Regions from separate parts of the Williamsia phyllosphaerae genome, predicted to be linked through region 1. Evidence: predicted binding sites of a transcription regulator. Region 1 holds the regulator's gene; each other region holds the start of a gene.
The links. Region 1 encodes LexA, which represses DNA repair genes until DNA is damaged. Its sites were predicted from a motif close to CGAACANNTGTTCG; they were not measured.
Positions count from the first base shown of each region.

Region 1 (3,275 bases):
AGAAACGGATACTACGGGCGATCGACGCCCTCCGCGGCTGAACCGGCCGTCGCGTGGGCGTTCGCGGCGCGTGACGGGAGCGCACGGAGATCGTCGATCTCGCGCTGGAAGTCCTCGACCGACTCGAACGAACGGTAGACCGACGCGAAACGAAGGTACGCGACCTCGTCCAGTTCACGAAGGGGCTGCAGGATCGCCAAACCCACCTCGTTGCTGGGGATCTCGGCCGATCCCGACGCCCGCACCGAGTCCTCGACCTGCTGGGCGAGTTGTCTCAGACTGTCCTCGTCGACCTGACGGCCCTGGCACGCCCGTCGAACGCCCAGCATGACCTTCTCGCGACTGAAGGGTTCGGTGACGCCGTTTCGCTTCACCACCGCGAGCACCGCACTCTCGACCGTCGTGAAGCGGCGACCACACTCCGAACAGGAGCGGCGCCGGCGGATCGCCTGGCCCTCGTCGGCAACACGCGAGTCGACCACGCGGGTGTCCTCGTTCTTGCAGAAGGGGCAATGCATCGGTGTGTCCTCGAGCCGGATCCGTGGGCGCGACGACGGGGGCACACCCTCGGCGTCGACGCGGAGTCCGAGACGAACCCCTGGTGACCAGGATACCGGTGCGTATCCGAGCCCGGACACGGCGTGAACGGTCGCGGTGACCTCGGGTGGTCGACGCACCCGCCGACTGTCCTCGAACATCACCGGGACGACTCAGCGCAGGTAGGTCGGGGCGAGCAGCGGCTGGCCGGCGGTGATCGCCGATCCGCTCAGGTGATTGAGGTCCTTGATGGTGGCGACGACCGACGACATCGGCTGATCCGGCGCGACCCGCCCGGCCAACTCACCCAGTGACTCGCCTCCGCGCACGTGCACCAGCTCGGTACCACTGACCGCAGGCGCGGTGGAGTCGGCGAACACCGAACCGCTGACGACCATCATCCACATCACGATCGCGAGCCCGATGCCCACGACGACGGCTACCGCCCAACCGATCGGGGCGGGCCGCAGCGCCGGCGGGGCCTGCCGCCGGGCGTCTCCGCACGCCGCGCCGGTCCGCGGGCGGGCGACCTCCGGACGGCGACCCGCGGGACGGCGGACGTCGGGGCGCAGACCGCCGGTGGTGGCGCGACGACGCGCGGGAGCGCCGTGCACCGCGGTTCGGCGGACGGTGTCAGACGTACGGACCGGCGCAGTGACCGTGGTGCTCGTGTGACGCGTGAGAGTCTGATTCATGACGTTCTCCTCATCGACCAGACGTTCGAATGAACGTATGTTCGATTAGAACACGGGGGTCCGACAAAGTCCCGACACGATCGAACAAATGTTTGAAAGTTGTTATCAAGTCCTCTACTGTCCCAGGTGACAGCAGGTCCGCGCGCTTCTCGAACAGGCCCCACAGGCCCGTCGACGGCGGGCCGCGACAGGAGGGACACCGTGTCCGACACCACCGTCAGCACCACCGAGGCCGCCGAGGGACCCATCAGTGAGGCCGATCTGACCTCACGGCAGGCGAAGGTCCTCGAGGTCATCCGCGCGTCGGTTCGCGAGCGCGGTTACCCACCGAGCATCCGCGAGATCGGCGATGCCGTCGGCCTCACGTCCACGTCGTCGGTCGCCCACCAGTTGCGCACACTCGAGCGCAAGGGCTTCCTCAAGCGCGACCACAACCGCCCTCGCGCGGTCAACGTCCAGGACCAGGATCCCGCCGACATCACGCCGGAGACCGACGCCCTGCCGACACCGACCTACGTGCCGGTCCTCGGACGGATCGCCGCGGGTGGTCCGATCCTCGCCGAGCAGGCCGTCGAGGAGGTGTTCCCACTCCCCCGTGAGCTGGTCGGAGACGGCGCCCTGTTCATGCTCAAGGTGGTGGGTGAGTCCATGATCGACGCCGCCATCTGCGACGGCGACTGGGTCGTCGTGCGTCAGCAGAACGTCGCCGACAACGGCGACATCGTGGCCGCGATGATCGACGGTGAGGCCACGGTCAAGACGTTCAAACGCACGAACGGCACGGTGTGGCTGATGCCGCACAACCCGCTGTTCGACCCCATCCCCGGTGACGAGGCCGCGATCCTGGGCAAGGTCGTCACCGTCATGCGGCGCATCTGAGGCGTCACGGCCGACCTCGACCCGCCGATCTGACCCGACGGCGTGTCACAATGACCCCATGAGCGAGAAGAAGATCGACCTGTCCGGTGCGGTCGTCGTCATCACCGGGGCCGCAGGCGGGATCGGTCGGGCGGTGGCGCGCGAACTGCACGCCCGGGGCGGGATCGTCGTCCTGGTCGATCTGGACCAGGCCTCGGTCGATGCGGTGGCCGGCGAACTCGGCCCCGCACGGACGCTGGCCCTGCGGGCCGACGTCACCTCCCCCGACGATCTGCGTCACGTGATGGACACCGCCGCCGCTCGTTTCGGCCGCATCGACGTGGTGCACGCGAACGCAGGCATCTCCAGCGGGGAGTCCGCCGACACGGTGCTCAGCGTCGCCGACGGCACCTTCGAACGCGTGATCGCGGTGAACCTCGCCGGGGTGTGGAACACCGTCCGTGCCGCCCTCCCGCACATCGTCGAGTCGCAGGGGCACGTGCTGATCACGTCCTCGACGTACGCGTACCTCAACGGCATGGTCAACGCGCCCTACGCGGCGACCAAGGCCGCGGTCGAACAGATCGGCCGTGCGCTGCGCGTCGAGCTGGCGGCACACGGCGCCTCCGCGGGCGTCCTGTACCCGGGGTGGGTGGCGACACCGATCGCCGACGTCGCCTTCGGCAAGGACGACCTCGCGACCGCACTGGTGGCCCGGGCGTTCCCGGCCCCGCTGCGCACCCCCATCGCCCCGGAGCGGGTGGGGCGTGCGGTCGCCGCCGGCATCGAACGACGTGCCGCGCGCGTACAGATCCCGCGCCGCTGGATCCCGGTCGCGACGCTGCGGGGCATCATCAACCCGTTGCTGGACCGCTCACTGCGTCGCGATACGACGCTGATCGATCTCGTCCGACAGGTCGAGACGCGGTCGGGCCGTCGATTGCGCTGACGCGCAGTCGAGTTCGACCGGACCCCGATCAGGCGCGGTCGTAGAACCGTTCGAACGATGCGGCGAACAGACCGGTGCACACCGACAGGATCGCGTCGGGATCGTGCGAGCCGTTGCCCAGGACCCAGTCGACCAGCAACTGGTTGACAGCACCCACGAGCCCGACCGCCACCAGGCGGAACTCCGGCGCCGAGGTGTCCTCGATCTGCGACGACGTCATCCCGGCGGCCAGGATG
Region 1 is NZ_BMCS01000003.1:318,343-321,617, reverse strand. Features, by position in the region: gene hrpA (ATP-dependent RNA helicase HrpA) at 1-41, shown strand, start outside; gene nrdR (transcriptional regulator NrdR) at 12-518, opposite strand; gene IEV93_RS22565 (LysM peptidoglycan-binding domain-containing protein) at 711-1,232, opposite strand; gene lexA (transcriptional repressor LexA) at 1,434-2,111, shown strand; gene IEV93_RS20040 (SDR family NAD(P)-dependent oxidoreductase) at 2,170-3,039, shown strand; gene IEV93_RS20035 (TetR/AcrR family transcriptional regulator) at 3,068-3,275, opposite strand, start outside.

Region 2 (3,275 bases), on a different contig from region 1:
AGATGCTCGCCTTCGTGTTCTGAGGTGGCGACTCACACTGTGGAGTTGTCAAAGAGCTGATGCGGTCCCGCGGGGCGGGTGCATGTTTTCGGGTGGTCTGTTTCGCGGCTGAGCTGGTCAGGCGGCGATGGGGTCGTCGATTCGCATGGTTCGTCGGTTGTAGGCGGGTAGCGGTCGTCGTCGGGGATCGACACTGGCGGGCGGCATGAGCCAGGGGTGTCGGTCGGCGCCCATGATCACTTGCCAGCCGTCGTGATGGACCGCGGTGTGGCAGGACCGGCACAGGAGGCAGCCGTTGTCGACGGTGGTGGGACCCCCGTCGGCATGGTGGACGATGTGGTGGACATCGCACCACGATGCGGGCGCCCCGCATTTGATGCAGCACCGATCGCGCAGCAGGACGACCTTGCGGGCGGCTCCGGTGAACAGTCGCGGTTCGGGCGCCGCAACGGAGACCGGCGCCCCGTTGAGGTCGACGCCGACGCCGGCCAACCGGGCGTCGCACGCGAGGAGTTTCGCGGACAGTTCGGTGATCGGCCCCATCCACGTCAGCGACGCGGTGCTTGCGTTGACTGCGGTGGTGGCGATGTCGATGTCGAGCGGGATGGTCACGAGAATCTCGGTGTGCGGCGGCCCCGACAGCGCGTCCGGGGACAGTCCTCGAGTGCCGCACTCGAGAAGCTGACCGAAGGCATCCGCGCGTCGTCGCGCAGCAGGTCGCGCATCCTCGGACCCGTCCGGTTCGGGTCGTGGCCGGGATGCTGTGTCGAGTGCAGTGATCAGCCGCTCTCCGGTCAGCGCGTCGAACTCGAAGGTGCCGTGCAACCGACCGTCATCGGTTGTGTGCCAGCCGAGTTCGTTGAGCGCGGCATCCTCAGCCGGCGGCACCCGATCTGGCTCGTCCCCACCGGGTTCGCACTCGGTCAGCTCGATCGCCGCCGTGCGTGCACGCTCCACGATCGCCGCAGGGGTTGTGCCGGCGACCGCCTGCCCGACCAGATCGACCTCCAGCGCTGCGATCGTCTCGGAGTCGACGGGTTCCCCGGTCCGCCGCACGACATGTTCGACACCGCGAGCGACAGCATCGAGATGCTCGGCCGACAGCGTCGCGTCGCGACTGTGTCGAGCCACCCGCGGCAGGACGTGAATCGCGCGGCCCAGGCGGATCAGACGTGATGCGAGCGCAGGGGCTACACCATTGGCACTCAACAACTCCCGCAGCGACATTCCCGCATGTTTGGCGACACCCACGCGTTCGGCCTGCGACGTCAACCGCGCCAGCAGATCATCAGCAACCGCCCGTAGCGCGACCGCACCCCGGATCGCTTCCACGATCCGATCATCGCTGTCATCGACAACAGTGTCCCTGCAACCGTATTGATCGACCAACTCGTTGGCGATCTCGATCAGTGTCCCCCGACTCATGACTCCATCGTACACATGTTCGAACGGTGCGCAAGCATTGATTTCAGTGAATGTTGTTGAACACCAGTGAATTCAAGCTATCCACAGATAGCAGAACGTTCACAGACGCGTTGTTCACCCGCCGCCATCGGAGCGGCCGAACTTGATACTCCGACATGCTGCGACACGTTCGCGGCGCATCGCCGAGGCAGTGTGGTGGTCGTACCCAATCCGTCGGCGCAGACGACCGCGTTCATATCCGGAGCACCGCGTTCGACGGATTCGCATGCACCACGGTGTTGCCGTACGTCCGTATTCGCACGGGTGGAAGCCACCTGTTCAGGGAGTTGGCGATCGCCGCGCCACGACCACGACCACGACCACGACCACCGACGCACCGCAAGCAGACCGCGATCGGTCCCGCGTAAGACTCCAGGTCGCGGAAAAGGTGGGCGACGTGGCCGTTCGACTGGTGAACTGCGACGCTCGAGCACAAACCATCATCGGCGATGTGTGCGTCCGCCCTCCTCCCCGAACCCATGGCGACGGTCACCATCGGCAAGCCGAGAGAGATAATACCGATCGAATTGCGTTGCAAAGCAAGCGATTACGCGAGTACCCACGACCATGTCCATGGGCACGCGCCCGTGGACATGGACTCTCTAGTCACGCGCCGCTGCCCTTCGACCGAGGGTCAGCCGGCCAACTGCTGTTCACCGTTGGCTGCGATGTTCGCGCGCACGTCGTCCATGACGATCTCGAGGTGGCCGCGCGTCTCGAGCAGGTCGTCGATCTGCTGCGAGAGCCGTCGGTGCGCGTCGGACAGTCGATCCATGGTCGTGGGCGTCGTGACACCGGTGTGCACGCACGGCAGCATCTCCTCGATGTCGCGCGTCGGGACACCGGCATCGATCAGGCAGCGGATGGTCTCCACCCGCTGTTGGGCGACGGTGTCGAACTCACGGTGCCCGCCACCGGTCCGGCGTGCGGCGATCAGTCCGCGCTCCTCGTAGTACCGCAGGGACCGCACCGACGATCCGGTCCGCGTGGACAATTCACCGATACGCATGGCGACTCCCTGTTACGTAGATCACAGCTCGAGGACTTGAACCTCACATCGATGTCAGATCCTACGCTCGAGCCATGAACCTACAGAACTCGACAATCCTGATCACCGGAGCCAACCGCGGAATCGGCGCCGCACTCGTCCATGCCGCGCTCGACGCCGGAGCCCGACGGGTCTACGCCACCTCCCGATCCGGCCTCACACCGTTGGACGACGACCGCGTCGTGGGCCTCGCCCTCGACGTAACCGACCCCGCGTCCGTCGCCGCTGCGGCCGAGAAGGCCACCGACGTGTCCGTGCTCGTGAACAACGCGGGTGTCGCGGCGCGGCAGGGCCTGCTGACCGGCGACCTCGATCAGATGCGACTGGAGATGGAGACCAACTTCTGGGGGCCGCTGCTCGTCACCCGCGCCTTCGCGCCGGCACTTGCCCGTGCCGGCGGCGGCGCCGTCGTCACCGTCGCCTCCGTGTTGGCCATGACCGCGTTCGAGGGAGCCGGCTCGTACGCCGCGTCCAAGGCCGCCGCGTGGTCGGCCAACGACGGCATGCGGCTGGAACTGGCGGGCCAGGACACCCAGGTGCTCACCGCGTTCCTCGCCTCCACCGACACCGACATGATGTCGGGATGGGACGTGTTCAAGAACGATCCCGCCGACGTGGCCACGGCGATCCTTACCGCCGTCCGCGAGGGCGCCGACGAGGTGTTCGTCGACGACGACTCCCGGACGACCAAGGAGAACCTGGCGTCCCCGGTCGCGATCCGCTACCCCGACCTGGCGGCCGCGCGAGCTCGATGAGGCCCGGA
Region 2 is NZ_BMCS01000002.1:552,562-555,836, forward strand. Features, by position in the region: gene IEV93_RS16455 (3'(2'),5'-bisphosphate nucleotidase CysQ) at 1-23, shown strand, start outside; gene IEV93_RS16460 (HNH endonuclease signature motif containing protein) at 118-1,425, opposite strand; gene IEV93_RS16465 (MerR family transcriptional regulator) at 2,099-2,473, opposite strand; gene IEV93_RS16470 (SDR family oxidoreductase) at 2,548-3,267, shown strand.
Region 2: the regulator LexA is predicted to act here: its motif matches at 1,434-1,447, upstream of IEV93_RS16460 (HNH endonuclease signature motif containing protein).

Region 3 (3,275 bases), on a different contig from region 1:
CGAGCGGGCGGCCGACACGCGGCCCCGTGTCGCCATCGCCGCGGTGCGCTCGTGGGCAACGGGGTCGATGTCGATGATGGATTCCCGAGCGTGCGGCGGACACGCCATGGGCGCGGCGCGAGACCTCATGGGTGCCGCGCGTTTCGCCGCGTACTCAGCCGGTCAGGCCGCCTGCGTTGCTCACGTTCCCGAACACGACCTCGGTGCGGCGGCGTACGCCATCAAGGCAGTGATGTCGGCGGCAGGTCCGACCGTCGACCCGGCCGAGGTGCGGTTGGCCGAGCGGGATCGGCAGCTCGCGCAGCTACCGACCCACCTGCGCGAGCTGGTGACCGAGGACCAGGCCCGGCGGAACAGCATCTGCTGGAACGTGTTCGATTCATGACTCCGAATCATTCACGCCGACCCAGGGGCGCATAGACCGCCGGACGTCGTGGCCAGTTGATGTCGGGGGTGCCGGCGGGTCGCGGTATTCGTTTCACGAGCTGATACGCAATGTGATGTTCGATGCCCGCCGGCGGTGGTCGTTGCGGCGCGACCGGTTTCGACCAGGGGTCCTGGCCAGGTGTCGTGACGGGCGGGGTGTCAGGTTCACCCCAGGGGGCGTCGGGTGCGATGTCGGCCGTGGCCGGTTCCGTGTTCAAAGTGGCCTCACCGGTGTCGGCCCATGGGTCATCGTCACCGTGTCGGTCGAGGAGTTCGCGGATGTGGTGTCGGTGGTTGGCGTGGATTTCCTCGGGTGGGTCGGTGTTGCGGCGCCAGCCGTAGCGTCCGCGGTCGGGGCCGGTGGTGATTTTATCGGTGGTCCATTGGTCGGGGTTGGGTCCGACGGCCCGGTTGTGCGGTCCGCATGCGGGGGCGAGGTGGTTGACGTCGGTGGTGCCGCCGTCGGCCCAGTCCTTGTCTGCGTGGTGGATTTCGCAGTGCGCGAACGGGGTGGGGCAGTCCGCTGCCCCACAGCCGCCGTACTTCGCGAACAGGACGAATCGTTGGGCTTGGGAGGCGAGGCGGTGGGCGCGGCCGAGGAACAGTGGTTCGGCGGTGTGGTCGTCGAACACCGCCAAATGCATCTGCGCGCGGGCCGCCAGCGTCAGCACGTCGGTGATGGGGAGGTCGGTGCCGGTCGCAGTGTTCGCGACCCCGGCGCGGTCGCGGAGCTCACTCTCGGTAATCGAGATGATGATGTGCGGGGGTAGTCCGCGATGCGACGCACCGAGCAGGCCGCCGTCGGCTGCGCACTGCAGCAACGCCTTCAGCGCGTCATGGTTACGTTGCGCCACCGACCGCGAATCGCGGCCGGCAGCCTCGCGTAGCAGGTCGGGGTCGATGTCGGCGGTATCGCCGCGCGGAGACTGATCGTCGTCGGGGTTGTTCATCCCGGGCGCGGCCCACGCCGCGAGCACCACCTCGAACAGCGCCCGCGTCGTCGGATCCAACGTCCCGGAGAGCTTCGACATCAGCTGCGCGTCCTGGGCGCTGAGGGACAGTCTCCGGTTGCGGGCGCGGTCACGGTCGTCGGTCAGGGTGCCATCGGGGTCGAGGTAGGCCAGGATCCGGACCCCGAGCTGGGTGATCTCCCGCGGCGTCAACCGGCGGCCTTCGGTGGCCAACGCGGATTCGGCTTTCGCTGTCTCGTCGGGGTCGACCGCGGCCGGGACTTTCGCCAATACGTCGAGGATGGCATCGACATGCTCGGCACCCAGGTGCCCGTCGGCGAGGCCGGCTGCGGTGTTCGGGGCCCGGGGTGGGAGCAGTTCCCCGGTCATCGCATGCATGGCTTCGAGGTGTTGCACGGCACGTAACCGTCTGCGGGGGCGGGTGATCCGTAACCGGGTCGAGCAGAAATCGATCAGGCTCTTCGACCCCGACACCCGGAAAGCCTCCCGATCAGACACGTCGAGGATCCGTCGGTTGCCGATCGATTCCATCCGCCGCACCACCCGCTCATGACGCTCGGCCAACTCCGCGACCACCGCATCGCTACATGCATCCGACGAGCCGGCCGCGATTTCGTCCAGGAGCTGTTCGAGCGCAGCGTAATTCGCCTCCAACACAGACACGGTATCGGTGTCAGACGTCTCGGCGATGGTCACGAAGCACTCCTCCCCAGGCGCGGCTACACCTCGAGACTACCACAACTACTCGAACACGTGTTCGAAGAATCGAAGTCTTCCCGCGTTCTGGGGATGGTGAAAAGCCGCTGACGGTGCGGAAAGCACTCATCGAGTGTGCGTCGTATTGCAGCATGTCTCGCCTATCGCTGCCAGCACACTCGATGGTGCTTTCCACACAGTCAGCACGTGCAGCGCGCTTTCCACACAGTCAGCACGTGGGGCGCTTTCCACACAGTCAGCACGTGGGCGCTTTCCACACAGTCAGCACTGGGGCGCTTTCCACACAGTCAGCGCGTGGGCGCTCAGCGCGTCCGGACTGCACTGACGATTCGGCTCGCGCGCAGTGCTTGCGGGTCGTCGATCCGCATATCCGTTGTGCCATCGGTGTATTCGTCGACCACCTCGGCGGCCGACCGGTCGTCGATCTCCCCGAAGCCGAGGCCGGCCAGCTTCACCCTGAGATCGGTCGGTGTGAAATAGCTGAGCCAGGGCTCCCCGGCCGCGGCGAGACGATCCGCGCGCTCTCGAAGCCGCGACACGTCCTCGTCACCGGTCGGCGGTTGGAGATAGTCGAACACGACCTCGGCCGGCCGGGCCTGACCGGCGATGTAGTCGAGCGTCGCATCGACTGCGTCCGAGGTCAGGTAGTACACCACGCCGAGCCACACGAAGACCGTCGGATCGGACCTGCTCATCCCCGCCGACTCCAATTCGTCTGCCAGGAGGTCTGTCTCGAAGTCGACCGGCACGAAGGTCACCGGCTCGGGGACGTCGACGCCGGCCTCGGTGAGACGGCGACGCTTCCACGCCTGGGTCGCGGGATGATCCACTTCGAACACCCGCAGGCCCGCGCGCGGATTCCGGAGCGAGAACGTGTCCATACCCGCACCGAGCACGACGACCTGGCGCACACCCCGCTCCCAGGCCGCCGCGACGCGGTCCTCGGCGAAACGCGCGCGGGCGGCGAAGAACAGTCGCCGTGGCCACTGCATGGCCCCGACCACAGACTTCTCGACGGCTGACTCGCTCATCGTGGACAGTTCCTCGGGACCGACTCCGAGGATGCGCGCCGCGTACGGGTCGGTCAGTATTCGCGGGCGATCGACCATCTGGTGGTACGCACGGGCGTACGCGGTAGCGAGCGCCGTCCGACTGGGTCCC
Region 3 is NZ_BMCS01000001.1:2,546,668-2,549,942, reverse strand. Features, by position in the region: gene IEV93_RS11905 (putative immunity protein) at 1-385, shown strand, start outside; gene IEV93_RS11900 (HNH endonuclease signature motif containing protein) at 393-2,051, opposite strand; gene IEV93_RS11895 (class I SAM-dependent methyltransferase) at 2,417-3,275, opposite strand, start outside.
Region 3: the regulator LexA is predicted to act here: its motif matches at 2,144-2,157, upstream of IEV93_RS11900 (HNH endonuclease signature motif containing protein).